Regions from separate parts of the Streptomyces sp. NPDC017991 genome, predicted to be linked through region 2. Evidence: predicted binding sites of a transcription regulator. Region 2 holds the regulator's gene; the other holds the start of a gene.
The links. Region 2 encodes HspR, which represses chaperone genes until heat shock. Its sites were predicted from a motif close to TTGAGNNNNNNNNNCTCAA; they were not measured.
Positions count from the first base shown of each region.

Region 1: lon (endopeptidase La) is a predicted target of HspR. The motif match lies at 5,635-5,653, and genes of this name have one in related genera.

Region 1 covers NZ_JBIRGP010000003.1:783,785-798,371, forward strand. Annotated here, with positions in the region: gene ACH4DZ_RS12015 (multifunctional oxoglutarate decarboxylase/oxoglutarate dehydrogenase thiamine pyrophosphate-binding subunit/dihydrolipoyllysine-residue succinyltransferase subunit) at 1-2,089, opposite strand, end outside; gene ACH4DZ_RS12020 (HAMP domain-containing sensor histidine kinase) at 2,375-3,439, opposite strand; gene ACH4DZ_RS12025 (response regulator transcription factor) at 3,736-4,473, opposite strand; gene ACH4DZ_RS12030 (spermidine synthase) at 4,586-5,272, opposite strand; gene lon (endopeptidase La) at 5,676-8,093, shown strand; gene ACH4DZ_RS12040 (lysozyme) at 8,173-9,036, opposite strand; gene ACH4DZ_RS12045 (MarR family winged helix-turn-helix transcriptional regulator) at 9,263-9,817, shown strand; gene ACH4DZ_RS12050 (hypothetical protein) at 10,066-10,851, opposite strand; gene ACH4DZ_RS12055 (nitrate- and nitrite sensing domain-containing protein) at 11,208-14,138, shown strand; gene ACH4DZ_RS12060 (roadblock/LC7 domain-containing protein) at 14,135-14,587, shown strand, end outside.
Region 2 covers NZ_JBIRGP010000004.1:517,674-532,260, forward strand. Annotated here, with positions in the region: gene dnaK (molecular chaperone DnaK) at 1-157, shown strand, start outside; gene grpE (nucleotide exchange factor GrpE) at 154-837, shown strand; gene dnaJ (molecular chaperone DnaJ) at 925-2,127, shown strand; gene ACH4DZ_RS15040 (heat shock protein transcriptional repressor HspR) at 2,135-2,608, shown strand; gene ACH4DZ_RS15045 (MarR family winged helix-turn-helix transcriptional regulator) at 2,705-3,211, opposite strand; gene ACH4DZ_RS15050 (amidohydrolase family protein) at 3,351-4,601, shown strand; gene ACH4DZ_RS15055 (class I SAM-dependent methyltransferase) at 4,622-5,386, opposite strand; gene ACH4DZ_RS15060 (DUF397 domain-containing protein) at 5,379-5,741, opposite strand; gene ACH4DZ_RS15065 (DUF397 domain-containing protein) at 5,762-5,956, opposite strand; gene ACH4DZ_RS15070 (helix-turn-helix domain-containing protein) at 5,967-6,848, opposite strand; gene ACH4DZ_RS15075 (ATP-binding protein) at 7,085-7,516, shown strand; gene ACH4DZ_RS15080 (DUF6243 family protein) at 7,703-7,918, shown strand; gene ACH4DZ_RS15085 (Uma2 family endonuclease) at 8,132-8,764, shown strand; gene ACH4DZ_RS15090 (hypothetical protein) at 8,809-9,063, opposite strand; gene ACH4DZ_RS15095 (peptidoglycan-binding protein) at 9,125-9,973, opposite strand; gene ACH4DZ_RS15100 (hypothetical protein) at 10,017-10,661, opposite strand; gene ACH4DZ_RS15105 (hypothetical protein) at 10,745-10,930, opposite strand; gene ACH4DZ_RS15110 (hypothetical protein) at 10,927-13,305, opposite strand; gene ACH4DZ_RS15115 (hypothetical protein) at 13,309-14,139, opposite strand; gene ACH4DZ_RS15120 (hypothetical protein) at 14,149-14,587, opposite strand, start outside.

The sequences.
Region 1 (14,587 bases), on a different contig from region 2:
CCGTGCCGCCCTTGTTGATGATGTCCTGCTTGGCGCGGGCGACGCCCTCCAGGATCGGGTCGACCGCCTCCAGGTGCGAGGGGTTCGCGGCCAGCGAGACCTTGATCTGCTCGCCGTCCAGACCCGTGAAGACACCCTCGGCGCCCAGGTGGTACTTGACGTCGCCGGAGCCGTGCATCGACTTCGGGTCGAGGTTGCCCTCGAACTCCCGGAAGATCTGCGCGTACGACTTGCCGACGATGTTCGCCAGGACGTTCAGGCGGCCTCGGTGGGCCATGCCGATGACGACCTCGTCGAGACGCGACTCGGCGGCGGAGTCGAGCACCGCGTCGAGCAGCGGGATGACGGACTCGCCGCCCTCCAGGGAGAAACGCTTCTGGCCGACGTACTTCGTCTGCAGGAAGGTCTCGAAGGCTTCCGCAGCGTTCAGCCTGCGCAGGATCCGCAGCTGCTCCTCGCGCTCCGGCTTGGAGTGCGGGCGCTCGATACGGTCCTGGATCCACCGGCGCTGCTTCGGGTCCTGGATGTGCATGAACTCGACGCCCGTGGTGCGGCAGTACGAGTCGCGCAGCACGCCGAGGATGTCGCGCAGCTTCATCAGGGACTTGCCCGCGAACCCGCCGACCGCGAACTCGCGCTCCAGGTCCCACAGGGTGAGCCCGTGCTCGGTGATGTCCAGGTCGGGGTGCTTGCGCTGGCGGTACTCCAGCGGGTCGGTGTCGGCCATGACGTGGCCGCGGACCCGGTAGGAGTGGATCAGCTCGAAGACGCGGGCGGCCTTCGTGACGTCGTCGTCGTGCGAGGCGTCGATGTCCTTGAGCCAGCGGACCGGCTCGTACGGAATGCGCAGGGCCTCGAAGATCTCGTCGTAGAAGCCCTGCTCGCCGAGCAGGTAGTTCGCGACGACGCGCAGGAACTCGCCGGACGCGGCGCCCTGGATGACCCGGTGGTCGTAGGTCGACGTGAGCGTCATGACCTTGGCGATGCCGAGCTTGTTCAGGGTGTCCTGGGAGGTGCCCTGGAACTCCGCCGGGTAGTCCATCGAGCCGACGCCCATGATGACCGACTGTCCGGGCATCAGACGCGGGACCGAGTGGACGGTGCCGAGGCCGCCGGGGTTGGTCAGGGAGACCGTGACACCGGTGAAGTCGTCCATCGTCAGCTTGCCGTCACGGGCCCGGCGGACGATGTCCTCGTAGGCCTGCCAGAACTCGAAGAAGTTCAGCGTCTCGGCCTTCTTGATGCCCGCGACGACGAGCTGGCGGTCGCCGTTGGGCTTCACCAGGTCGATGGCGAGGCCGAAGTTGACGTGCTCCGGCTTGACCAGGGTCGGCTTGCCGTCCTTCTCCGTGAAGGAGTAGTTCATCGACGGCATGGCCTTGATGGCCTGCACCATCGCGTAGCCGATGAGGTGGGTGAAGGAGATCTTCCCGCCCCGGGCACGCTTCAGGTGGTTGTTGATGACGATGCGGTTGTCGAAGAGCAGCTTCACCGGGACCGCGCGCACGGACGTGGCCGTGGGGACCTCGACGGAAGCGTTCATGTTCTTCGCGACCGCGGCGCTCGGGCCGCGCAGCGTCACGTACTCCGGCCCGCCCGAAGACGCGGTGGCCCCGGAGGCGGGCGCGGCCTGCGCGGCGGCCGGCTTGGCCGCGGCGGGCTTCGCCGGTGCGGCCGGAGCCGCCGCCTTGGCCGGTGCGGCTGCGGCGGGCTTCGCGGCAGCCGGTGCGGCCTGGGCCTGAGCGGCCGGGGCCGGAGCCTTGGCCGGAGCGGCCTGAGCCGGAGCCTGAGCGGCCTGGGCCTGGGCCTGGGGTGCGGCAGGGGCGGCCGGAGCCGCCTTGGACGCGGTGGTGGTTCCCGCGGCCCCCGCGGCCGCGGTACCCGCCGGAGCCGAGGCGGCCACGCCGCCGGGCTTGTAGTCGGCGAAGAAGTCCCACCAGGCTCGGTCTACGGAATTCGGGTCCTGGAGGTACTGCTGATAGATCTCGTCGACGAGCCACTCGTTCGGTCCGAAGGCGGCAGCAGGGTTCTTCCCGGCTTGGTCCTCGGTCGAGACGCTCGATGAGTTACTGGGGGACTGTGGCGACACGGCGGCAACCGCCCTCTTCCGCTTCACAAGGTGATGGACAGCGGGAATAAAGGCTACGCCCCCCGGACCGGCTAGGTCAGTCCGGGCCTGGTCATCGTCGCGTAAGTCACATCGAAAAGCGTGTTTCGGCGTTCGAAATGGCGGGAAACAAGCGAGGTTCTGATGTGAAATGGACGCGCCGGGTCGGGGCTGCGACCTCGGAAGGCCGAACCTCCGTGCCAGGAACGCACGATGACACGTGTCCTGCTGCCCCATCACGTGGATCTTGGGCTCTCGCTTCGAACCCTACGTCAACCTGTCCGGCGAGGGCACTCCCGGAAGAGTGACCTGGATCCGGCAACCGCGCTGGGATTCGGCCACGCCGATCCGGCCACCGTGCAGATCGACGGCCCAGCGGGCGATCGCCAGCCCCAGACCCGTACCGCCGTCGCTGCCCGGGCCGTGCGGCGCGACGACCCCGCCGCGGTTGAACCGCTCGAAGACCCGGTGCCACTCCGAGCGCGGGATGCCGGGGCCCTCGTCCAGGACTTCGAGGTCCAGGGACTCGGGGCCGTCGCCGCGCCGGGCCTTCACCGTGACGCGGCCGTGCGGCGGGCTGTGCTTGACCGCGTTGTCGATGAGGTTGGCGACGACCTGGTGGATCCGCTCCGGGTCCGCGTGCGCGGTCAGCTCGGGCGGCGACACGTCGAGGTGCAGATGGACGTCCGTACGCGTGTGGCTGCCGGAGCCGGAAGCGATGCCCGCGCGCGCGGAAGCGACCATGTTGGCCTCCTTCAGCACGCCCGACAGGTACGGCCACACCTCGAAGCGGCGCTTGCGCAGCGGTACGACGCCGTTGTCCAGGCGGGAGAGGTCGAGCAGCGTCTCCACCAGCCGGCCGAGGCGTTCCGTCTGCTTCAGGGCGGTGCGCATCGTCTCGGGGTCGGCGGCGGAGACACCGTCCACCACGTTCTCCAGGACCGCCCGCAGGCCCGCGATGGGGGTGCGCAGCTCGTGCGAGACGTTCGCCACGAGCTCCTTGCGCTGCCGCTCCTGGGCCTCCAGGTCGTCGGCCATGCGGTTGATCGTCTGGGCCAGGTCGCCCAGTTCGTCGCGGCGGTCGGCGCCCCGGACCCGGCGGGTGTAGTCGCCGTGCGAGATGCCCCGCGCGACGGTGTTCATCTCGTCCAGCGGAGCGGTGATCGAGTGCGCCACGAACTGGGTGATCAGCAGGGTCGCGATCATCGAGAAGACCGTGATGAAGCGCAGTTCCGTCTCGGTGCGGACCGCGATCATCAGCAGACCGGTGGTGATGAAGACCGCGACGACGACCAGCGTGCCGAGCTTCGTCTTGATCGAGAAGGGACGCACGTCACCCCAGGATGCCGAGCCGGAGCCGGAGCCGGAGCCGGAGCCGGTACCTGGGCCGGCATTCGCGCTCGTGCCGGACGTGGTGCCGGATGTCGTACCGGACGTCCTACCGGCGCCCGGCGTAGCACCCGGCGCCGGGAAGCTGCCGACGCCTGTGCCGACGGTTGGACCCCGACCGGATTCCGGCCCAGGGCCGGAACGCGCGTCGGTGACCCGTCCCGCGCCCGCCTTGACGCGCTTGCGCAGTACGCCGAGACCCCTCATCACATACGCCCCCTCGGTCAGGGTGCCCGACTCTAGGGTGTCGGGGTCTCCAGCGCGTAGCCCACGCCGTGCACCGTACGGATCCGCTCCGCGCCGATCTTCCGGCGCAGCGCCTTGATGTGGCTGTCCACGGTCCGGGTGCCGGAGGCGTCCGCCCAGTCCCAGACCTCGGCCAGCAGCTGCTCGCGCGAGAGGACCGCGCGGGGCGTGTTCGCCAGGCAGACCAGCAGGTCGAACTCGGTGGGCGTGAGGTGTACGTCGTCGGCGCGCACCCGGACCCGGCGCTGGGCGTGGTCGATCTCCAGCTCGCCGAGGCGCAGGATGCCGGAGCGCGGTGTGGACGCGGCCAGCGCGGCCCGCTCCACGCGGCGCAACAGTACGTGCACGCGCGCGGCCAGCTCGCGCATCGAGAACGGCTTCGTCATGTAGTCGTCGGCGCCCACGCCGAGGCCGACCAGCATGTCCGTCTCGTCGTCGCGGGCGGTGAGCATCATCACCGGTACCGGACGGGCCGCCTGGACGCGGCGGCAGACCTCCAGGCCGTCGAAGCCCGGCAGCATGATGTCGAGAATCAGCAGGTCGGGCTGCCACGCCTCGGCCGTGTCGACGGCGGCCGGTCCGTCACCCGCTGTTTGCACGAGGAACCCCTCGGCGCGAAGCCGGGCGGCGATGGCGTCGACGATCGTCGGATCGTCCTCGACCACCAGCACCCGGCGCTGAGCGCCCGGCGTGGCCGCCGTGCCGTTGTGCGAGGTGTGTGTCTGCTCCATCGCCCGCCCCTGAGTGTGCTTTCCGGAACCAGTGGGGTGATTCCATGACTGCGCTTGACGCTTGAATGATCCGCGTCAGAGCAGCAGGGTACGGGCAGTGACCGTCGCTCGGCTATCCAGGTCTTACCGCGAGATGCACCACGTCCGGAACGCCCCGGGCAACCGGGATCTCTTCGGTACGCACGTGTCGGAACCCGGCATTCCGCAAGGTTCTTGCGAAATCAGGCGAAGGTTTGGCCGACCAAACAGCGAGTACCCCGCCGTCGCTCAACACCCGTGCGCACGCGGTGAGTCCGGCCCGCGAGTACAGGGTCTCGTTGCCCTCAGTGACGGTCCACTCGGGTCCGTTGTCGATGTCGAGGCACAGTACGTCGTACGTGTCGGATGTCTCATTGACGTGCGCGACGAGATCGACCTCGATGATCTCGGTGCGCGGATCCGCGAGGGCGGGGGCCGACAACTCCGCGAGCGGCCCGGACCGGTGCCAGTCGATGACGGCCGGCTCCCGCTCGGCGACCGTGATGCGGCCCCAGCGGGGGTCGGCCGCCGCGTGGGCGAGGGAGAAGCCGACGCCGAGGCCGCCGATCAGGATCCGCGGCGCGGGGCGCCCGTCCAGCGCGCCGAGCGCGGCGTCGACCAGCAGTCTCTCCGAGCGGCCGTCGGAGGTGTCCATGAGGAAACAGCCGTTGGCGATGATCTGCAGCAGCCCGCCGTGGCGGCGCAGCACGACCTCGCCGTACGGTCCCTCGCGGCGGTCGACGACTTCGGGGCTGCCGTGCGGAACGTCGTACGCGGTCATGGCCCCATCCTGGCAAGCCGCCCCCGGCCGGGCAGCCGTTTTCCGCCGCGTCGGCGAACACACCGGCAAGATGATCGTCATGTTCTGACACCCAGGGCCCCGTCGTGGCCGGCCACGCAGTTCCCCGTGCCCCTTCTGTGGCGCGAGTACTGCGCAGTCCTTTGGCTCGGCCCCCACCGGCCGCAGGGCGGCGGCGTCCATCGGGAAGCGGGAAGCACCGCTCGCGCCAGGTCCGAGCGACCGTCGAGCCGGCCCAGGCCCCGGACGGCGAAAGGCCGGTGATGAGCCCCGGCGTGCACTCCCTGCCCCAGTGATCGCTCACAGCGAACAGCCGTAGGGGAACAATCGGAGGCTCACGTGCATTGAGTCGGCATAGCTCAACTTGAATGCCGAAGGGGAGATCATGACTTTGACGTCCGAACCGCTCACTCTGCCCGTGCTGCCGCTCGACGACGAGGTCGTGCTGCCCGGCATGGTGGTGCCCCTGGACCTGAACGACGCCGACGTACGCGCCGCGGTGGAGGCCGCACAGGCAGCCGCCCGTTCCACCGGTGCCAGCAAGCCGAGGGTGCTTCTTGTTCCGCGGATCGACGGCACGTACGCGAACACGGGGGTGCTCGCCACGGTCGAGCAGGTCGGACGCCTCGCCGACGGCGACCCCGGTGCCCTGATCCGCGGTCGCGGACGGGTGCGTGTCGGCGCCGGTACGACCGGCCCCGGCGCCGCTCTGTGGGTGGAGGGCACGCAGGTCGAGGAGACCGTGCCCGACCCGCTGCCCGGCTCCGTGACCGAGCTGGTCAAGGAGTACAAGGCGCTGGCCACGAACTGGCTGAAGAAGCGTGCGGCCTGGCAGGTCGTGGACCGCGTCCAGCAGATCGACGACGTGTCCGCGCTCGCCGACAACTCCGGATACTCGCCGTTCCTGACGACCGCCCAGAAGGTCGAGCTGCTGGAGACCACCGATCCGGTGACCCGGCTGAAGCTCGCCACCGAGCAGCTGCGTGAGCACCTCGCCGAGCAGGACGTCGCCGAGTCCATCGCCAAGGACGTACAGGAGGGTGTGGACAAGCAGCAGCGGGAGTTCCTGCTGCGGCGGCAGCTGGAGGCCGTGCGCAAGGAGCTGCGCGAGCTGAACGGCGAGGCCGAGGGCGAGGAGTCCGACGACTACCGGGCCCGCGTCGAGGCCGCCGACCTCCCCGAGAAGGTCCGCGAGGCCGCGCTCAAAGAGGTCGAGAAGCTGGAGCGCTCCAGCGACCAGTCGCCCGAGGGCTCCTGGATCCGCACCTGGCTCGACACCGTGCTCGAACTCCCGTGGAACGAGCGTACGGAGGACGAGTACGACATCCAGGGCGCCAAGACGGTCCTGGACGCCGAGCACGCGGGCCTGGACGACGTGAAGGAGCGGATCACCGAGTACCTGGCGGTCCGTAAGCGGCGCAACGACCGGGGCCTCGGTGTCGTGGGCGGCCGGCGCGGCGGTGCCGTGCTCGCGCTCGTCGGTCCTCCCGGCGTCGGCAAGACCTCGCTCGGTGAGTCCGTCGCGCACGCCATGGGCCGCAAGTTCGTCCGCGTCGCCCTCGGCGGCGTACGGGACGAGGCGGAGATCCGCGGTCACCGGCGTACGTACGTCGGCGCGCTGCCCGGCCGGATCGTACGGGCGATCAAGGAGGCCGGGTCCATGAACCCGGTGGTCCTGCTCGACGAGATCGACAAGGTGGGCTCCGACTTCCGGGGCGACCCGGCGGCGGCCCTCCTCGAAGTCCTCGACCCGGCCCAGAACCACACCTTCCGGGACCACTACCTGGAGGTCGAGCTGGACCTGAGCGACGTCGTCTTCCTGGCCACGGCCAATGTGCTGGAGGCCATCCCGGAGGCCCTGCTCGACCGTATGGAACTGGTACGGCTCGACGGGTACACCGAGGACGAGAAGGTCGTCATCGCCCGCGACCACCTGCTCCCGCGCCAGCTGGAGCGGGCCGGTCTTGAGCAGGCCGAGGTCACCCTGGACGAGGGCGCGCTGCGCAGGCTGGCGGGCGAGTACACCCGCGAGGCGGGCGTCCGGAACCTGGAGCGGTCCGTCGCACGGCTGCTCCGCAAGATCGCGGCGCAGCACGAACTCGGTGAGCGGAAGCTGCCGTTCACGGTCGGCGCGGACGATCTGCGCGCGCTGATCGGCAGGCCGCACCACGTGCCCGAGTCCGCCCAGGACCCGGCCGAGCGCCGCACGGCGGTGCCCGGGGTGGCGACCGGCCTCGCGGTCACCGGCGCCGGCGGTGACGTCCTCTTCGTCGAGGCGTCCCTCGCCGACCCGGAGACGGGCGCGGCGGGCCTGACCCTCACCGGTCAGCTGGGTGACGTGATGAAGGAGTCGGCGCAGATCGCGCTCTCCTTCCTCCGCTCGCACGGCGCGGAACTGGAACTGCCCGTCGCCGACCTCAAGGACCGGGGCGTGCACATCCACTTCCCGGCGGGCGCGGTGCCGAAGGACGGGCCGAGCGCGGGCGTCACGATGACGACCGCACTGGCCTCGCTGCTCTCCGGCCGGCTGGTCCGTACCGATGTGGCCATGACGGGCGAGGTCTCGCTCACCGGCCGGGTGCTGCCGATCGGCGGCGTCAAGCAGAAGCTGCTCGCCGCGCACCGGGCGGGTGTCACCACGGTGATCATCCCGAAGCGCAACGAGGCCGACCTGGACGACGTCCCGGCCGAGGTTCTGAAGAAGCTCGACGTCCACGCGGTGACGGACGTCCGCCAGGTCCTGGAACTGGCGCTGGCGCCGGCGACGAACAGCGCGGCGACGGAGGTTCCGGTGGCGGCGTGACGGACGCCACCGGTCAAGGAAGGCCCGGGTCCCTCTTCGTGAGAGGCCCGGGCCTTCCGCGTACGCGGGGGCGCGGGGGTCAGCCGTTGGCCAGGGCCACCACGCGGTCGAGGGCGCCGTTGAACCTGTCGTGGTCGCCGACCGTGGGGCCGGAGGACGTGTACTGCCACATCGTGTAGAAGTCCCAGCCCGCCGGGAGCGCGCCCACCGCCGAGGCGTAACGGGCGATCCAGAGCGGGTTGGCGGAGGCGAAACCGGCGTGGTCGCCGGTGCACTGGGTCCACCAGCTGGTGGCCGAGTAGATGACCGCGTCACGGCCGGTGCGGGCCTTGTACTGGTTCAGGAAGTCGCGGATCCAGGTGACCATCGCGCTCTGCGTCTTGCCGTAGCAGGCCGCCCCGTACGGGTTCCACTCGATGTCGAGCGCGCCCGGCAGCGTCCTGCCGTCCTTCGACCAGCCGCCGCCGTTGTCCACGAAGTAGTTGGCCTGCGCGGCGCCGCCCGTCGTGTCGGGGGTCGCGAAGTGGTACGCGCCCCGGATCATGCCGACGTTGTACGAGCCGTTGTACTGCTGGGTGAAGTAGGGGTTCGTGTAGTACGTCCCCTCGGTGGCCTTCGCGTAGGCCCATCTGACCCCGCTGCTCCACAGGGTCGACCAGGCGACGTTGCCCTGGTGGCTGCTGACGTCCACGCCCTCGGTCTGGGTGGCGTCACCGGGCGTCGGCAGGCCGTCCTGGCCGTCGTGCGGGATGACGCCCATGCCCATGTACGCCGAGCCGCGGGCCGGGACGTCGGCCGCGTGGGCGGGATGGGCGGGATGGGCGATGAGCAGGGAGAGGGACAGGGAGAGGGACAGGAGCAGGGTGCCCATCGCGCCGAGGCGCGTTCTGAGGTGGTCGCGTGCGCGCGAGCGGTGGGCCGTTCCGGATGTGTGCACGGACATGTTCGTGCCTCCGAAGGCTCGGTGTTGGCCGGGTGTTGGCCGGGTGGGGGTGCTCAATAAAGTGGCGTGTACATGCCATGCGGGTACTTGTTGAAGAAGCTACGCACGCGGGCGACGGGCGGAAAGAGGGTTCGGCGGCTGCCGTTGGTCTATTCCTGCGAAATACTGGCCGAGCTGCGGCAATGGCGGTCTTTGGCGGAAACTTTCAGGATCGGGAAACCGGGTCATGGGTGCTGACGTGCACGAGGGCGACAAGGGTGAGGGGCACCGGGCGGGATCCGGCGTTCCGGGGAATGGTGTGGACCAGGGGGCCGGGGGCGGGGCCGGGTCCGGGGGCGGCGGAGCCGTTGATCAGGAGTTCCTGGCTCTGGAGCGTGAGCTGTCCGTTCTGCTGAGGCGGGCGCGCGCGTCCTCCGGGGAGATGGTTCGCGAGGTGCATCCCGACCTGGAGTCCTCCGCGTACGGGCTGCTCGTGCGGCTGGAGGAGCGTGGGCGGCAGCGGGCGACGGAGCTTGCCGCCTATATCGGGGTCGGCAAGGCCACGATGTCCCGGCAGCTGCGGGCGCTGGAGGAGCTCGGGCTCGTCGCCCGGGAGCCGGATCCCGCGGACGGGCGGGCTTGGCTCGTGCATCTCACTGACGTGGGGCGGGAGCGGTTCGGGACTGTGCGGGATGCTCGGCGGGCTCGTTATGTTCGCGAACTGGCCAGTTGGGAGCGGGCGGAGGTGGCTGAGCTGGCTCGGTTGTTGCATCGGCTCAACCGTGGGGTTGAGCGGGGCTGACTGGCCGCAGGGGTTGTTCGTCGGGTGCGGGCCGGTGGGGGGCGGTCGCGCCGTTCCCCGCGCCCCTGGAAGGCGGGGGGTGGCCGTGTGTTGTGGCTTGTTGCGCCGTTTCCCGCGCCCCTGGAAGGCGGGGGGTGGCCATGCGTCGTGGCTTGTTGCGCAGTTCCCCGCGCCCCTGGAAGGCGGGGGGTGGCCGTGTGTTGTGGATGGTCGTGCCGTTTTCTGTGGCCCTTCGGCCCTTCGGGGTGCTACAGCTCTGTGTAGACCACCGTCGCGTCGTCGTGTGGTTTGGAGCGGCCCAGGTATGTGGCGGCCGTGTCCGATCGTTCCAGGGTGCGGACCCGGTCGATCAGGGACTGGCCGCCCTCCTTGCGGACCAGGGTGAACAGGTCCGTCCAGTCGCCCTCGCCGAACTTCTCCACCCAGCGGGTCGCGCCGTCCGTGAGGGCCGTGAGGGCGCGGACCTCGGAACGGGGCAGCGTGCCCGTGACGGCGCGACCCGCCACCGAGGGGTCCGCCGCGGCCGTGAAGAAGCCGCCCTCCTTGTTGCGCAGGATCGCGTCCGTCGCCGCCGCCGACCTCAACGTGGCGTGCGGAACCCGCGAGAGGCGGTCGTCCAGGACGGGGATGACCGCTCCCGCCGGCGATTCGATGAGCAGCGCCGAGTCGGAGAGCACCAAGTACTCGACCGACGCCTCTGACCAGCGCGCCAGCACCACCGTTGCCTGCGGGGTGCGCGGGTGAGAAAGGTCACAGGTGGTCCGATGGGCGTCGGCGGTACGGGTGATGGCATGACCCAAGACCTCAGTGAGCGTCAGATCCCGCCGTGAAACGGACAGTTCGTGCAACGCGCCACCGAGCCGGGCGGTGAACCAGGGGACGGAATGAAGACAGCCCTGATCGGTCGGGGGAGGCGTCACACCGTCCAGGACGACGATCGAACCGCCTTGTCCCGAGGCGGGAAGCCCGACCGATGCGTAGTCCTCGTCGGGGCGGGCGGGGTCACCGGGTACCGAGATCAGTTCCGAGCGCATCCGGCCAGTCTGCACGACCCCTCCACGAGCTTCACCAAAGGCTGGCAACCGTCGGTCAAATGGTCCGGACAAGCAGGTCAGGCGCCTGTTTTGCGACGGATTCACCGACTCCGGCGAAGCGTGGCGGCGCATCCTGCCATCGGTTGCCGTGGACGTCCAACCGACCTGCCGCGCAGGGGTCTCGCACGCGCCGGCGGAACTTGCCGGGCCGCTCCCCGGCGATGTTCACTCCTTCGTGTGGCGGGTCAGGCGATGCGCGACCACTGCCCACCGGCACTGGGAAGGTCGGGAGCCGAACCGGGACGACACGCGAGTTGACGGATCGTCACCCGGGCCCATGGGGACACGAGTCAAGAATGCGAGCACCGGTGCAGAAAATGCGGCCTCGGCGCAATGGCAGGCAGCCGGCCTCGGGCGGAGCCTCCGGGCACACCCCGAACTCACCGGCACCGCAGGACACTCCGGACCCCGCGGGACGAGGTCGACCCGCTCACGTACGCAGTCGGCTGATCGTCGCCGTCGCCGTCGTGGCCGCCGCGATCGCGGGAGCGGGCGCTCCGTCCGTGATCGCCGCCTCCGGACAGCTGAACGACTCCCAGAACCTGGTGACGTCGGCCGAGCGGACCCAGGACGCCCTGGCCCTCGCCCACTCACTGGCCGACGAACGCGACGAGGTCACCTCGTATCTCGCGGCCGGCCGCCCCAAGGGCGAAGGCCCCTCGGAGCGCCGCAGCGCCCGCGTGGACCGTCAGGTCGACGAACTGCGGGTCGCCGCCGTCGAGGCGGACGCCCCCGCGTCCTTCCTGAAGACGCTCGACGCGATCGCCGCCGTCCGCAGGGCGGCGCTCACCGGAGAGAGCAGCTCCCTCGAAGCCCACCGGGCGTACTCGACGGCCCTCACCGAACTCCACGGGCTCGCCGAGGACCTGGCCGAGAAGATTCCGCCCCGCGCGGGCTCCGGCGCGCACGCCCTCGCCGACCTCGACACCGCCGTCCAGCAGGCCGCCTCGACCCGTGGTCTGCTCCTCGCCGCGCTGAGCGTGCCCACCAGCAGGCAGACCACCACCGACCCCATCACGGGCCTGCCCACCACGACCACCACGTCGTCGGCCGCCGCGACCAAGCAGCGCGACGCGCTCACCGCCGCGGCCCAGCAGGCCAACGTCCGTGAGCAGGCCGCCCTGGCCGACTTCGCCGGCACCGCGCCCAAGGCGGACCGCACCTCGTACGACTCCACGGTCAACGGGCCGGATGTCGCGTCCGCCGAGAAGTACCTCGCGGGCCTGGCGGACCAGCCCACGCTCTCCGACGACGAACTGGCCACCAGCACCAAGAAGCTGGACGCGGCGCTCTCCTCGCGCGTCGAGCTGATGCGCGGTGTCGAGGCGTCCCTCAACACCCAGCGGGCCAAGGAGCTCGCCCAACTGCGCGACGACGACGTCACCGCGCTGGAGATCCGGGTCGCGATCCTCGGCGCGCTGATGCTGCTCGCCGTGGGCGTCTCCACCGGGATGGCCCGGTCGCTCACGCGTCCGCTGTCCGTCCTGCGCCGCGGTTCGGCACGTCTGGCAGCCGAGCCCGGCACCGGCGACCCGGTCAAGTTCACCGGCCGCAACGACGAGTTCGCCCAGGTCGTGCGCTCCGTCAACACGCTCCACACGCACGCCCTCGCGTTCCAGGAACGCCTGGGCACGCTGGAGGGCGACCGCAAGCACCTCATCGGCCAGCGCCAGAAGATGGCCGACGAACGCGACAGGTTCCGTACCGAACTCGCCGAGGCCACCGCCCGTCTGGAGCAGGTCCGGCAGAACATCCACGGCACCTTCGTCAGCCTGGCCCTGCGCACCCTGGGCCTGGTCGAGCGGCAGCTGAGCGTCATCGAGGGCCTCGAAGAGCGCGAGCAGGACCCCGAGCGCCTCGCCACCCTCTTCAAGCTCGACCACTTCGCCACCGTCATGCGCCGCCACAGCGAGAACCTGCTGGTCCTCGCGGGCGCGGAGCACGGCCACCAGCACCCCGGGCCCGTCCCGCTGGTCGACGTCGTCCGCGCGGCCGTCAGCGAGGTCGAACGGTACGAGCGCGTCCGTATCTCCGCGCTGCCGCCGCACGCGCACCTCGCCGGGTTCGCGGCGGACGACATCAGCCACCTGGTGGCCGAACTCCTGGAGAACGCCTCCTCCTTCTCGCCGCCCGACATCCCCGTCGAGGTCTCCGGCTGGCTCCTGGAGAGCGGCGAGGTCATGCTCTCCGTCCAGGACGAGGGCATCGGCATGACCGGTGAGCGGCTGGAGCGGCTCAACACCCGCCTCGCGGCCTTCGACGCCGAGGACCCGTACGACGAGGAGAGCGGCGAGGGCCTCGGGCTCGGCCTGTACGTGGTGGCCCGGCTCGCCCACCGGCACGGCGTACGCGTGCAGTTGCGCGAGCAGAAGCAGGGTGGCATCACGGCCGTCGTGGTCCTGCCCAAGGCGCTGCTCGCCGCCGCGCCCGCCGTGGCCGTGCCCCAGGCGACCACCGCCCGCACGCCCGGGGGCGCCTCCGCGATGTCCCTGCCGGGAGCGGACGCCGAGGTCAACTCCAACGTCCTGTACGGCCGTCAGGGCCGCGACCCGCTGATCGCGGCGGCGGAGGACACCCTGCGCGAGACCGACGGGGCGGGCACGGCTGCCGCCCCCGAGCCGGCTGCCGCCAACGAGTCGGCGGCGACCGCCCCGCCCGCGGCCCCCGTCGGGCCGACCGTCCCGGAGCCGGAGCCGGAACAGCCCGGCGGCCCCGAGACCACCATGGTCCTCATGGCCCCCGTGCCTCCCGTCTCTCCGACGGACGAACCCGCCGGGCCCACCGAGTCCGCCGAGCCCGGCGCCCCGTCCCCGTCGGACGCCCCGGCGATCCGGCTCCCGGCCCAGGCCACCACGGACCACCGCGCCGAAACCCGGCGTACCAGCGACCCGTACGCGATCGGCCCCGACGCCCACGAGCGCGCCCCGGACGACGTACAGACGTCACAGGGGACCCAGGAGTCGCAGGAGTCGTCGGAGCGGACCACCGACAAGGGGCTGCCCAAGCGGACCCCGAGGATCGCCGCGCCCGCGCCGGCCGCCGGCCCGCGCCAGACGCCCGTCGACGCCGAGGCACTGCGCCGCCGTCTCGGCGGATTCCACCGGGGTGCCAGTGAGGGCCGCCGCGATGTCGAAGCGGAGATCACCGAACAGACGTCGGAGCTGCAGACGCCCGCCGCACATGCCGTAGAAACCAAGGGGGACACCGTCGAGGAGGCAAGCAGTTGACCGCGCCGAGTACCTTCGGACTGAGCCATGAAGCCCGTAACCTGCACTGGCTGCTGACGAACCTCGTCGAGGAGGTGCCGGGCCTCCTGTCGGTCGCGGTGGTCTCCTCCGACGGCCTGCTGCTCCTCTCCTCCGACCCCGGGAGGAACGCGCAGGCACGGCAGGACGAAGGGAGACCCTCGGGTCCCCGCGGGTCCGCGGCGGACCTGGCCACCATCGTCTCCGGCATCGGCAGCCTCGCCATCGGCGCCGCGAAACTGATGGACGGCGGCGCCGTCAAGCAGACGATGGTCGCGATGGAGGAGGGCGGGCTCTTCGTCATGTCGATCAGCGACGGTTCGCTGCTCGGCGTGCACGGCGCCCCGGACTGCGACATGAGCGTCGTCGCGTACCACATGGCGCTCTTCGTGGGCCGTGCGGGACACGTCCTGACTCCCGAACTCCGCAGC
Region 2 (14,587 bases):
CCAGGCGATGTACGCCGACGCGCAGGCTTCCCAGGGTGCCGCGGGCGCCGAGGCCCCGGGCGCCGGCCCGGACGCCGGTGCCAAGGCCGCCGACGACGACGTGGTCGACGCGGAGATCGTCGACGAGGACCGTGACCGCAAGGACGGTGCCGCGTGACGGAGGAGACCCCGGGCTTCGACGAGCAGCCCGACGTCCCCTCCGGCGCCACCCCTGAAGACGCCGAGCCGAAGGCCGCCCCCTCCTCCGCGGAGGACGGGGCGGCCCCGGCCGGGGACACGGCAGCAGCTCAGTCAGCAGCCCAGATCGCAGGCCTGACGGCCCAGCTGGACCAGGTGCGTACGGCGCTCAACGAACGTACGGCGGACGTCCAGCGGCTCCAGGCCGAGTACCAGAACTACCGCCGCCGGGTCGAGCGCGACCGGATCGCGGTCAAGGAGCTCGCCATCGCGAGCCTCCTGACCGAGCTCCTGCCCGTGCTCGACGACATCGGCCGCGCGCGGGAACACGGCGAACTGCTCGGCGGCTTCAAGTCGGTGGCCGAGTCGCTGGAGACCGTCGCGGCGAAGATGGGCCTGCAGCAGTTCGGCAAGGAGGGCGAGCCCTTCGACCCGATGATCCACGAGGCCCTGATGCACTCGTACGCGCCGGACGTCACGGAGACGACGTGCGTGGCGATTCTGCAGCCGGGGTATCGCTTCGGCGAGCGCACCATCCGCCCCGCGCGGGTGGCGGTCGCCGAGCCGCAGCCCGGCGCGCAGCCCGCCAAGGGCGACGAGACGGATGCGGGGACCGCGGCGGCCGACGACAAGGAGAGCGGTGGCCCGGACGAGGGCTGACGTGGAACAGGGCGTACGCGCGCCCCTTGGCACGGAGAACGTCGAGCGCGTACGTGACGGTGGCGTACGGAAGGAGGGGCGTCGAGGATGAGCACCAAGGACTTCATCGAGAAGGACTACTACAAGGTCCTCGGCGTCCCCAAGGACGCCACCGAGGCCGAGATCAAGAAGGCGTACCGCAAGCTCGCCCGCGAGTTCCACCCGGACGCCAACAAGGGGAACGCGCGCGCCGAGGAGCGCTTCAAGGAGATCTCCGAGGCGAACGACATCCTCGGGGACCCCAAGAAGCGCAAGGAGTACGACGAGGCCCGCACCCTCTTCGGCAACGGCGGCTTCCGTCCCGGCCCGGCCGGTTCGGGCGGCTCCTTCAACTTCGACCTGGGGGACCTCTTCGGAGGCGGCCCCCAGGGCGGAGCGGGCGGTGGCGGTCCGCAGGGCGGGGCCGGCGGCTTCGGCGGCGGCATAGGTGACGTCTTCGGAGGTCTCTTCAACCGCGGCGGCGCGGGCCCCGGTGCCCGGACGCAGCCGCGGCGCGGCCAGGACATCGACACCGAGGTCACGCTCAGCTTCACGGAGGCGGTGGACGGCGCGACCGTCCCGCTGCGGATGACCTCGCAGTCGCCCTGCAAGGCCTGTTCGGGCACCGGCGACAAGAACGGCACACCGCGCGTGTGCCCGACCTGCGTCGGCACCGGCCAGGTGGCGCGCGGCTCGGGCGGCGGGTTCTCGCTGACCGACCCGTGCCCCGACTGCAAGGGCCGCGGCCTGATCGCGGAGCACGCGTGCGCGGTCTGCAGCGGCTCGGGACGCGCCAAGTCGTCCCGGACCATGCAGGTCCGTATCCCCGCCGGGGTGTCGGACAGCCAGCGCATCCGGCTGCGCGGCAAGGGCGCGCCGGGCGAACGGGGCGGCCCTTCGGGCGACCTGTACGTCACGGTGCACGTGGACACGCACCCGGTCTTCGGCCGCAAGGGCGACAACCTCACCGTCACCGTGCCCGTCACCTTCACGGAGGCGGCACTCGGCGGCGAGGTCCGCGTACCCACGCTCGGGGGGCCTCCGGTCACCCTGAAACTGCCGCCGGGCACGCCCAACGGCCGTACGATGCGGGCCCGCGGCAAGGGCGCGGTCCGTAAGGACGGCTCCCGCGGGGACCTCCTGGTCACCGTCGAGGTGAGTGTTCCGGCGGACCTGACGGGGAAGGCTCGTGACGCGCTTGAGGCGTATCGCGAGGCGACCGCGGAGGAGGATCCGCGGGCTGAGCTGTTCCAGGCCGCGAAGGGAGCATGAGGACATCATGGACGCACCCGGACGCCGTCGGCAGAACTCGTTCACCGGCAGGGCCTACGAGCTGACGGAAGAGACACCGGTGTACGTCATCTCGGTGGCCGCCCAGCTCTCCGGTCTGCACCCGCAGACGCTGCGTCAGTACGACCGCCTCGGCCTGGTCTCCCCGGACCGCACGGCCGGGCGCGGCCGGCGCTACTCGGCCCGCGACATCGAACTGCTGCGCACCGTCCAGCAGTTGTCGCAGGACGAGGGCATCAACCTCGCCGGCATCAAGCGCATCATCGAGCTGGAGAACCAGGTCGCCGCGCTGCAGTCCCGGGTCGCGGAACTGTCGTCGGCCCTGGAGGGCGCGGCGGCGACCATGCAGCAGCGCGAGGCCGCGGTCCACGCCTCGTACCGCCGCGACCTGGTCCCGTACCAGGAGGTCCAGCAGACGAGCGCCCTCGTCGTGTGGCGCCCGAAGCGCCCCCCGACGGACTGAGCGGTCACGCGGTCACGTCCCAAGGAACTCGGTCACGTCAAGGGCCCGGTCACGTCAAGGGGCCCGGAGGTTCATTCGAACCTCCGGGCCCCTTGTCTATGCCCCCTCCCGCCGGGCCGCCCCGGCGCCCGGCGCGGGCAACCGGGCGGTGGAGTCCGTGTACTTGAGGAGGAGGCGGGCGAATTCGAGCCGCTCGGCCTCGGGCCAGTCACGGGTGATGTAGTCGAACGCCTGCCGCTGCTGGTGGCGGAAGCGGTGGAGGAGGGCGGTGCCTTCCTCGGTGAGGTGGAGCACGGTGCGGCGGCCGTCCTGCTGCGAGGCCGCGCGGACCAGGTAGCCGTGGGAGATGCAGTCGCTCACCATGCGGCTGGCCACCGACGGGTCCACCAGCAGGTGTTCGGCGAGCCCGCCGACCGTCATCTCCGCGTCCGCCTCGGCTGCCTCGTCGACGATGTTGAGGACGAGGTTGCGCTTGAGGTCCTTGGGGCCCGACGGGGGGTCGACGGGCGCCTGCATGGTGCGCCGCCTGAGCCGGGCGAAGGCCGCGCCGACGGCGTCCAGGAGGGCCTCGCCCTGCGGCATGGAGGCATCCGTGTCAGTCACCCGCGCAGCCTATCGCATGTATCTGCACTCCACAGATGCATGTGATTATGCATGGAGTTGCCAGTTGCATTAATGTGGTGCTCGCGGTGGGGAGCACTCGGCACCAGCGGAGCGATCGGCCTGCCCGGAGGAGAGAGTCATGATCACAGCCATCATCAACGGCCGGGTGTTCGACGGCGAGCGCGTGCTGGAGGACACCACGGTCGTACTGAACGGCGCGCGGATCGCCGCGGTCGGCGGCGAGGTGCCCGCCGGTGCGGAGATCGTCGACGCCAGGGGCGGCACCCTGCTGCCCGGTCTGTTCGACGCCCATGTGCACACCTCCGACGAGGCGCTCGCGCTGGCACTGCGGTTCGGGATCACCACCGAACTGGAGATGCAGGGCATGAACACCGGGCCCGCCCGCGAGCGCGTCTCGGAGAACGACTCCCTCGCCGACGTGCGCTCGGCGGGCTTCGGCATCACCCCTCCCGGGGGCCACCCCAGCGAACTCATGCCGAAGGGTTTCAAGCCGGGCGGGCACCGCGGGCCGGGCGAGGGGGCCGCGCCGCGCGAGATGCCCGTGATGCCGTTCTCGACCACGCCCGAGGAGGCGGTCGGTTTCATCCCCCGGCTCGTCGAGGCGGGCTCGGACTACATCAAGTTCATGGTCGACGACGGGAGTGTCGAGGGCCACCCCGGTCTGCCCATGCTCGACCAGGCGACCCTGGACGCCGGGGTCGCGGAGGCCCACCGGCACGGGATGCTCACCATCGCCCACACGCTGACCGTCGACGCGACACGGATGGCGATCGAGGCCGGCATCGACGGCTTCGCCCACCTGTTCATGGACCGGCCGCACACCGACGAGATCATCGAACTCATCGCCGCCTCCGGCGCGTTCGTCGTCCCCTGTGTCGTCCTGAACGCCTCCATGATGGGCATCACGGGATCGTCCCTCACCGCGGACCCACGCGTCGGGTCACGCCTGAACGAGGCGTGGACGAACGTCCTCAACACCAGCTACGACCGCTATCCGCAGGGCAGCCTTGAGGACGTACTGGCCTCGGTCAAGGCCCTGCACGACGCCGGCGTCGACCTCCTGGCGGGCACCGACGCGGCTCCCATGCCGCTGATGTTCATGGGCGGCGTGGTCCACGGCGCGAGCGTCCACCAGGAACTCCAGTACCTCGTACGGGCCGGCCTCACCCCGGTCCAGGCCCTGCGCGCGGCGACCGCCACCCCGGCACGGCGCTTCGGCCTGGAGGACCGTGGCCGCATCGCCGAGGGCCTGCGGGCCGACCTGCTCCTCGTGGACGGCGACCCCACGACCACGATCGGCGACACCCTCAACCTGCGCGAGGTGTGGCGCCGCGGCACCCGCACGACGCTCGCGGCCTCCGCCGCATAGGGCGTGGGGTCCGCCCGCGGCTATCCCGGCCCGGATGCGCGGCCGGCCCGGGAGGCCGGTTCCGGCCGCTGCGCGACGAAGACGAACTCGCGGCCGGGGCGGTCGGGCGCGTCGCGGACGTCCCGCACGACGAACCCCTGGCCCCGCAGGTCCGCCTCGACCTCCTGCCGCTCGCGGAAACGCAGCGTCGAATCCGAGGTCAGCTCCTGCCCGTCGGCGGCGAACACATAGGTCTGCCGGAAGCTCACCAACTGCCCGCTGATCTCGGTCGTCCGGACCCAGCTCTCGACCGCGCCGACCCCCGGGATCTCCGTCACGCGGTACGAGGCATCGCGCGTCCACTCCTCCCAGGCGCGCCGCGCCGGATCCCGGGTCTCGAAGACGAGGTGCCCACCGGGTCGCAGAGCTTCGTACGCGCCCCGCAGGGTGTCCCGCCACGGCTGGTCGTCGACGATCTGCTGGGCCGCGTTCGCCGTCATGGTCGCGAGGTCGACGCGCAGGGGTGGCAGCGTGGTGGCGTCTCCGTGAAGCCAGCGCACCTGCTCGCCGCCGGGTTTGGCGCGGGCCACGTCGAGGGACGCGCGCGCCGGATCGACGCCGACGACCTCGATCCCGCGGCCGGCGAGCAGCAGCGCGAACACGCCGGTCCCGCAGCCGATGTCGAGCACGCGCCGCGCCCCGAACTCCTCCGCGACACGGACGTACGCGTCGAGGTCGCCGCGACCGGGATCGAGCGGGTCGTAGATAGCGGCGAGCCGGGGGTGGGCGAAGTTCTCGTCAGCCATTGCCTTGCGCGGGGCGGCGGGCATGGTGCAGCAGTCCGGCGAGGGCCTGCGGCTCGGTGGCGAGGATGACGTCGGGGGTGTCGCTCTCCCGGAGGCGGAGGGTTCCGTCGGGGGCGGTGGCTATGTAGAGACACTCGCCCTGTGGACCGCCGCTGAACGTGGACTTCTGCCAGTCTTCCGGCTCGGACACGTGGTGCAGCAGTGCGGCGAGGCTTTGTGGGGCGGTGGCGAGGGTCACGTCGGGGGTGTCGCTCTCGCGGAGGCGGAGGGTTCCGTCGGGGGCGGCGGCTATTTGGAGGCAGTTGCCCTGAGGGCCGCCGCTGAACGTTGACTTCTGCCAGTGCAGCTCGGACATGTGGGCCCCCTCCGGCTCCATCAGTCGTTGGTCTGCGCGGGGCCGCGGGCGTGGTGCAGCAGTGCTGCGAGGCCCTGCCGGGCGGGGGCGAGGATGACGTCGGGGGTGTCGCTCTCCCGGAGGCGGAGGGTTCCGTCGGGGGCGTTGGCTATGTAGAGGCATTCGCCTTCCGGGCCGCCGCTGAACGTCGACTTCTGCCAGTTCAGTTCCGGCATTGAGGCCTCCCTAGAAGGTGTAGAGAACGTGCTGGATGAGAGCCAGCGAGTCCTTTACGGAGTGTGCATCGGGGGCCAACGATACGTCGATAGGGGGCAGGGCATTCTCGGCGAGATGGCGGAACAGCTTCTCGTACCGCTCCAGGCTTGCCCTGTCCGCCAAGTACTGGAGGCCAACGGGCTTTTCGAGGACGACGGTGCCCAACTGCGGCAGTCCTGGGACGACGTGGACAAAGTTGCCGCTGAGGGCGGCGTACGCCGGGGCGCTGAACGGATAGATCTGGATGGTGACATGAGGGAGGCCCGCTAGTTCGACGAGGTGTAGCAGTTGCTCTCGGGCCACTCTTGGTCCGCCGAACTGCATGTGCAGGGCTGACTCGTGGATCACCGCGTGCACCGAGGGAGGAGTTTCGCGGGTGAGCACCTGCTGTCGCTCCATACGGAACTCCACGGCATCTTCCTTGCGTTCAAAGCCCAATCCAGGGCTGGCGAAGATGGCTCGGGTGTACTCGGCCGTCTGGAGGAGCCCCGGGATGAACAGTGACTGGTGCATCCGCAGTGCGGTGCAATCGGACTCCAGCTCCGCCGTGTTGAGCGCGTCCAGGCCGCGCCGCTTCTTGTGTGCGCTCCACCATCCTTTTCCTGCCGCCTCAGACATGGACACCAGTTCGTCAATGTAGGGCTTGTCTGTGCAACCGTAAGTACGGCAGAGGTTCAGCAGTCGCTCGGTGAGGATCGATGTGCGCCCCAACTCGATGTGGCTCAACTGAGCCCGGCTCATCCCGATGCTCTCAGCCCCCTCACCAGCACTCAATCCAGCTTGTTCGCGCAGGTGTTTGAGTTCAAAACCGAGTCGTCGCTGACGTTCGCTGATGGTGGTGCGCAGTCCCACGGATCACTCCTTGATGGCTCGCTTAAAGTCTGCCCTGCTCAAGGAGGTCGGTCCACCGAATCAGGCAAAGGGTTGAGATTTACATCCCCATTCCGCTACTTTAAGTGTGGTTTAGGTAACGCACCGAAATCGGCCAACTCCCCCTGCCCACAAGCCGACAGAGCACCCGCCCCTCCATCCGGGAGCGCGCGGGCATCGCCATCGCTGGGCCCGTACCACGATTGGAGCCCACGCCCATGGATCCCGCCCGCATCGCCGCCCACCGCCCCACCCAACTCGCCCACGACTACAGCCTCTTCGCGTCCGCCGACGCCACCGCGCCCCGCGTCTGCCGGGACTTCGTGCGGGCCGTGCTGTACACGCACGGGCACGAAGCCCTCGTCATGCCCGCCGCGCTGTGTACCTCGGAGCTGGTCACCAACGTCCACCTGCACACCAAGGGCGCCGCCATACTCCGAGTCCGGCTGACCTCGGCCCGCCTCCACGTGAGCGTCTTCGACGAGAGTCCCGACCCACCTGTCGTCGCGCACCCCGCCGCAGGGGCCGTCGCCGGCTGGGGGCGGGGGCTCGCCCTGGTCGCGGAGGTGGCGGACACGTGGGGCGTCGCCGACGCGAGGACCGGGCGGTACGCGAAAGGCGTGTGGTTCGAGCTGCGGCCGACGGTGTGAGCGCCGGGGCGGCGAAAATGTTGGTGTGCGGGGCCGACGGAACCGGGTAACGTCTTTGGCATGTTCTTCCAGACGCCGATTTACGAGTGAGAGCGTGACGGGCCCCCGGCTGACGTCCTTCGATGTCGCCGCCCGTCCCCCACCGACGAATCCGTAGATCACTCCACATCAGCACCGGGAGAACCCGTGACCGTGAGCAAGAACATCAACAACCCCGTGGGCCAGGGCGGCGGCCAGCGCAAGAAGCAGTCCCGCGCCGAACGGCAGAACAACGGCCCGTACCGCAACGCCGACCGCCAGGGCGCGGCCGACCAGAAGGCGGAGCTGGTGCGCAAGATGCGCGAGAAGGCAGCCGAGGCCGAGGCCGCCCGGCAGACGGACGACGACAGCGCCAAGAGCTGACACACCCCGGACAGCAGGGCCCGGACCGCGACGCGCGGTCCGGGCCCTGCTGTCGTGTCGGAGCCGTGGCGGAGCCCGTTGCCGGTCGCGCTCGGCCCTCGACCGGCAACCCGCGTCCGACCCACCACCCGGTGAGTCGTTTCTGCCTCGCCGGTTTGGGTGAATCGACGGCGTTTTCGCAGGTGAACCGGCATTTGCGAGACACTTGTGATCATGACCGAGACCAGGACCGAGCCTCCCTGCCCGCCCGAGAAAGGGCCCGGCCTCGACGAGGTCCTGTGGCAGGCATGGGAGGCCATGGACCTCCCGGAGGGCTACCGGGCCGAGATCATCGAAGGAGCCGTCGAAGTGTCATCCACTGGCCGCTACGCGCACAGCCAGACCGTCTTCCTCCTCAGGGAGGCGCTGGGGGGCTTTCTGAAGGGCGGGGACTTCGCCGCCAGGAACGACACGAACGTCGTTCACGCGGGCTGCGTATGGGTGCCCGACCTGTTCGTCGCGGCCAGGGACACGGAGCGGTACGTCACCGCCGACGGCGTGGGCATCACCGCGGCGGCCGTCCGGCTGGTCGCGGGGGTGATCTCCCCGGACGGACGCCGCCAGGAGCGCGACCGCGTCAAGAAGCGCCGCGAGTACGCCCGCGCCGCCATCCCGGTGTACGTCGTCATCGACGACCACGACGACCAGGGCACCGTGACCGTCCTCACCGAGCCCCGCCCCGACAGGGCCGACTGGGTGGGCGTCCACCGCGTGCCCTTCGGCACGGACGTCACCATCCCCGAGGGCCCCGCCAAGGGCTTCGTCATCACGGAAGCGATCACAGGACCTCCACGGGCCAAGAAGTAACCGGCCAGGGAGGGGCCGCCCAGGGAGCAGCCGGACAGACGCTGCTAGCGGCCCATCGTCTGCCACACCGTGAGCGCCAGGGCCAGGCACGACGTGGCCGCGGCCAGTGACGGCAGCGGCCAGCGTGCGCGTTCCAGGGCCTCGATACGGGTCTCGTGCTCGTCGAGGGCCTTGTCGGTCTGGTCGACGCGCTGGAGGAGGAGCGCGAGGTCGCCCCGGGTGGTGGCGAAGCCGACGTCGACCGAACGACGCAGGCGCTCCAGTTCCAGGACGACCTCCTCGGTCTCGGTCGTCGTCATCGGGTACCTCCCGTGTTCGTCGTCCGTCAGGTGGTAGGTGGTAGGTGGTACGCGTCGCGCGTCAGGTGTTCGGCACGCGCAGTTTGTCCCAGCTGATCCGGCCCGGGATGCCGTCCGCCGCCAGGCCCACGTAACCGAGGGCGCGCTGCCAGGCCGCGTACGACAGGACGTCGGCCTGGGTCCAGACGGGGCCGGGGCCGGACGCGTACCGTCCGCAGCCCTCGGCCACCAGCCGCTTGCCGACCGCCGTGATCAGCGCACTGCGGCGGCCCGGCACGAAGAACGCGGCGCCCGGGAAAGGGGCGTGAAGAGGTGCGGGGGCCGGCTTGCCGCTCAGCAGGGCCTCGACCCGTGCGCGTAGCACCGCCATCGGGAACGACGGGTCGATCTTCCGCCGGGTCCACTCCTTGTGGGCGACCACGCTCTTCGCCGACCAGCCGTGGGCCCGGCAGATCGCCGCCGACAGCCGTTCCACCGTGCGGAGTTGAGCCGCCGGGTACGGGTCCCGGCCGTTGCCCAGGTTCTCGATCTCGAAGCCGTAGAAGCGGGCGTTGCCGTCCACGGCGTCCGGTCCGGGGGCGGGGAGGGGGGACTTCTCGGCCCGTACGGCGTCCAGGACCGCGGCGGAGCCCGCGCCGGCGTGGTTCGTCCTGCCGTATCCGAGGAGGTGCGGTGTGCCGTCCTTCGCGATCAGGCCGACGCACAGCGGGCCCGGCAGCGCCGCGGTGCCGTCGCGGCACAGGCGGAGGCTGTCGGTGCCCGCGGTGTGGTGCAGCATCACGCCGTGCACCGGGCCCCAGGCGCCCTTGTGATCGCGGTTGTGCGTACGCCAGCCGGTGTGTTCCGAAAGGGCGAGGCCCTCGCCGCGCAGCGCGCGGACGAAGGCCTCGGCGGTGAGGGGTGTGGCCATGACTGTCCTCAGTTGTCGGTCGTCGGTCGTCGGTCGTCGGTTGTCAGTTGACGGGCGTGACGGTGACGAAGCGGTACATGAACGTGGCCGTTCCGGTGGTGCAGCGGTAGGCGGCGGTCGCCGTGTACGCGCTGTTCGGGGTCAGGCCGGTGACGAGGTACTGGGTGCTCCCGGAGATCTGACCCGTGCCGGTGGAGATCGCCGAACGGCCGTCGGCGGCGGCCAGCACGACCGTCGAGCCCGAACTGGCGCGGACGTTCGCCGACATGAGGCAGGTGCCGGCCGCGGCGCTGTTGCTGATGCGCGCGCCCAGCGACACGAGCACGGAACCGGACGCCGGCGCCGTGAAGGTCGCGACCGTCGGATCGCCGGTGGAGCCGGTGAGCGCCTCCACGAAGGCGGTCGAGGCGGTCGTGCCGGCCGTCGCGTTCGCCTTGTGCACCGGCGACGGGGCGAGCTGGGCCCAGGCGCTGCCGGTGTAGTACCAGTACTGCTTCGGTGTGCCGAGCCAGCAGAGCATGCCCGCCACGGGGGCGGTCACCTTGCTGTCCCGGGCGGCGCTGTCGGCGAATCGCAGCACCGTACGGCCGTCCACGGCCTCGGCGAGCGACTGGATGTGCACGGGAATGTTCGCCGCGTCGGCCGGCTGCGGATACGGGAGACTGCCGAGCGGAGTGAGCAGGGCCATGACGGGCTCCTCCTGAAGCGGGTGACGGGTGACGGGTGACGGGTGATGGGTGATGGGTGAGGGATGCGGTGAGGGCTGGGCTGTCAGGTGCCGAGGGGTGGCGGGAGCGTGTCGGCGGGCGTGCCGCCGTCGCCGTCACGTGTCGTCGGGCTGTCGATCGGCACGGGATGCGCCACGCTGCCGTCGGGCTCCGGCGCCTCCGCCTCCGACGGCCCCGATTCCAGCGGTCCCGGCCCCAAGAGCTGTGCATGCACGGGCAGTTCGGTCATGCCGCGCCTCCCGTTCCCCTGAGCAGCTCCCGATAGGTGACCCCGCTGTCGGTCAGGACAGCCAGCGTCGCGTTCTGCGCCTCGATCAGGGAGTACGTACGGGTCGTGCCGTACTCCGGATCGACCGGCGGGTCCGGGGCGAGCCCGGTGTCGGACGGCACACCGTTGTAGGAGGTGCCGCGCAGGGTCAGGGTCTGCTGCGGGGCCGCGCCCGACGCGCAGGTCGTGCGGATGCCGACGACCCAGGCGAGCGTGTCGAGCGCGGCCCCGCTGGTGTCCACCACCCGTACGACATCGCCGAGTTGGATACGGGGATCGTGCAGCACCTCCACGTCCCCGAGCACCGGCACCGGATAGCGGCCGGCGTTGAGCATGGCGTACGACAGGTCGGAGGCGACCTGCCGCTGCTGCACCCAGTCGGTGGCGGGCGCCTGGTAGACCTGCTTGCCGTAGTGCGCCTGGCTCGTGGTGTTGTACCAGGCGTACGTGCGCTGCCGCGGATCACCCGTGCGCTTCTGCGGCACGATCTGCACCGACGGCTTGCCGTCCTTGGTGACCGTCCAGACGCTCGCCGTCCCGTGGTTGGTGAAGCGGACGATGTAGTTCGGGCCGTCGCGCCGGGAACCGACCGTCACACCGCCCTTGACCGAGGTGCCGCCGGTCGCCGCGCTGCCGAAGCGCACCCGGTGCCCCGTCATGGGCGCGATGTCGTCCTCGATCTGGGGCGGTCCGATGTCGAGTTCGTCCTCCGCGATGGCGTAGGCGACCTCGACCGAGGCGCCCGGCTGGATCTCCCGTACGACGGTGTCGGTGACCGTGTCGCTGAAGGTGTGGCTGACGCCCGTCCAGTCCTGGTAGGTCTGCTCGCAGTAGTTGCGGCAGGCGTCGATCTCCTCGGAGACGGTGAGCGCGGCGATGTCACGGCGGGTCGTGACCGTGAGGTCGGGGCGCTCCGGCGCCGACTGGAACCGGGCCGGGCCGCGCCAGCGGAAGACGCCCTGTTCGTCGAACTCGGCGGTCGAAAGGGTGGCGCGGGCGATCTCGGTGATGGCGTCCCACTGGGAGCCGGCGACCTTGGGCAGGTCGAACAGCGGCACGGTCGCGTCGTCGAGCACCGCGCCCTTCGCCCAGCGTCCCTTCTGCTCCCACTCGTCGGCGGTGTACGAGTCGCCGTCCGGCCAGGAACGGTCGGTGACCTGGAGGCATTCGACGGCCACGTCCGTCTTGAGATCGACCTGGGACAGCTCGGAGGGCGGCTGGAGCGCCGCCGCCTGCGTGAAGGTGTAGGGCGCGGTCGGCAGGTACTCCCCGTCGGGTGCGGTGAGCCGCGGATACACGGTCGCCGGAGTGCTCACGCCGCCGACGGCTCCCGCCCGGGTGTCCACCGTGAAGCCGAGGTGCCACACGCCCTTGAGGGAGGCGAGTTCGGGGAACGTCCAGCTCGCGACCGTGCCCCCGCCGCCGACCGTGCCCGAGGTGATCTTCACGACGCCGGTCGCGAAGTAGACGTTCATCGCGTAGTTCCCGAAGGCTCCCGCGCTGCGGTCGAGGATCAGCTTGAGTTCCAGCTCGCTGCCCACCGCGAGGGCGGTGTTGACGTGCAGCTCCGCCTGGAACACCTTCCCGGCCACGACGAAACGGGACCGCGGCATCCAGGACACCTCAAGCCCGGCCGCCTTCGGCATCAGCGCCGTTTCGAACGGGGCCCCGTCCCGGATCCAGGAGTACGCCGCCGGGGCCGGCAGTGTCTCGGGCTGTCCGTACGAGGAGTTGAAGCCGCCGTGCAGGGAGGTGTAGAGCACGGTGAACGGCTTGGCGGGGTCGTCCGCCACGGCCGGCGCCCGGGGCGGCGGGCAGCTGTGGATACCGCCCTGGCGCAGGAGTTCGTCCACGCACCAGGTCGCGGTCGCCACCGGCCGCCCGTACCGCAGACCGTGGTACGGGCGTGGCAGTTGCGCGGGTCCGCGCAGCCGCTCCGCGCCGTCCAGTGCCTGCACGGTGACGGTGTCGCTGCCGGACGCGGCCGACCGGGACCGTACCGTGCCCCGGAAGGCGGGCACGGTACGGCCGCCCGCCCCCGCCCTGTGGACGACGGACTGGCCGGGGCGTACGACGTCGCCGGTGCCGCGGCCCGCCCAGGCCGAGTACAGCAGGGGCGCGGGCGCGCCGATACCGCCGAGGAGCAGTTCCAGCTGGGCCGAGGCGCTTCCGGAGAAGGCGCGCAGGGCCTCGGGCAGGTCGGTGCTGTAGGCCCGTTCCACCTTCCAGGACTGGATCTGGCCGCCCAGCTCACGGCCGCCGAGCCGGGTGGCGTGGGCCGGGGAGCGGGCCGGGGCGGCGAGGGCGGCGCCGAGCAGGTCGTCGGAGTTCTGCACCTTCTACACCTCCACCAGGTCGATGCTGATGTTCCGGTACGGCAGCCGGGCCGCCGGGACGTCCGTGTACGCGGTCACGGTCATCGCCGGGCAGCCGTCGCCGAGCGCGTACGCGACGGGGTCCGCGTCGATGGTCAGGCAGGCGCCCGCCAGTCCGGCGAGCACGGCCTCACCGGGGCCGCCGACCGGGGTGACGAACGCGGCCTCGGCGGGAGCGGTGCCGGTGACGACGCCCGCACCGGTCACGGCCGTGGTGGCGAGATAGCTCTCGTCGGCGCGCTTCCAGTCCAGCTGGGCCGTCGCGAGCGCCGGATTCCAGTCGGGCGGCACCCGCCAGGACACCCGCATCCCGGGGGCCACCGGCCAGCCGGTCCAGGTGCCGTGCTTCCAGCCGACCCGGGTGGTCTCCCCGAAGTCCCCGATGACGGTGTCACCGGTGTACGGGAGCACGCCGAGCGAGCCGGTCACGGTGAACCAGTGGTCGGTGCCGCCGGGTTCGGCGCTCTGGGCGGCGGCCTGGTACGGCCCGAGCAGATTGACGGAGGCCGGGTCGACGACGGCGAGCGCTCCGTACGACGGCTTCGGGCTGCCGAGCAGACCGGGCCCTTCGACCCGGCGGGCGAGCCGGGTGAGGTGCTGGGCGTCACCCGGTTCGAGCCAGTCCCAGGAGAACTTGAGCCGGCGGATCGTACGGGGCGGTGCGACGGTGGTGATCCGTCCTTCGAGGGACTTGAACTCGGTGACGTTCAACTCGGCGGTACGGTCCCAGCTCTTGGCGGCCTGGTCGATCTCCCGCAGCAGACCGGGCTTGCCGATCCACAGGTTCCTGGCCATGTCCTTGCCTCACCTCCGGGCGAGTTTGCGCTGTCCCAGCTGGACGGCGCGCGCGATGGTCTGGGAGTCCACGTCGATCTGGACGGGCCGGTCGGCGAGCGCCTCCACGGCCGCCGCGAGCCGGCGCATACCGCCGCCGGAGCCGAGCATCCGCTCCAGCTTGGAGAGCGGGATGACGGCCTCGTGCTCGCCTGCCTCACCGAGGAGGGCGAGCGTGCCGCCGGTACGGGCCCGGACGACACCGCCCTTCGCGAGCTGCGGCACCGGGATGGGCGGCAGGTTGAAGGCGAAGCCCCGGCCGCCGATGCCGGGCACCCAGTCCGGGACCTTGAACTTGACCCGGTTGAGGGCGCCGATCAGGACGTTGAGGCCGCGGATGAGCATGCGGCTGGGCGTCAGGAAGCCGTTCACGACGCCCTTGAAGAGCGGCCCGAGCATCTTCGCCGCC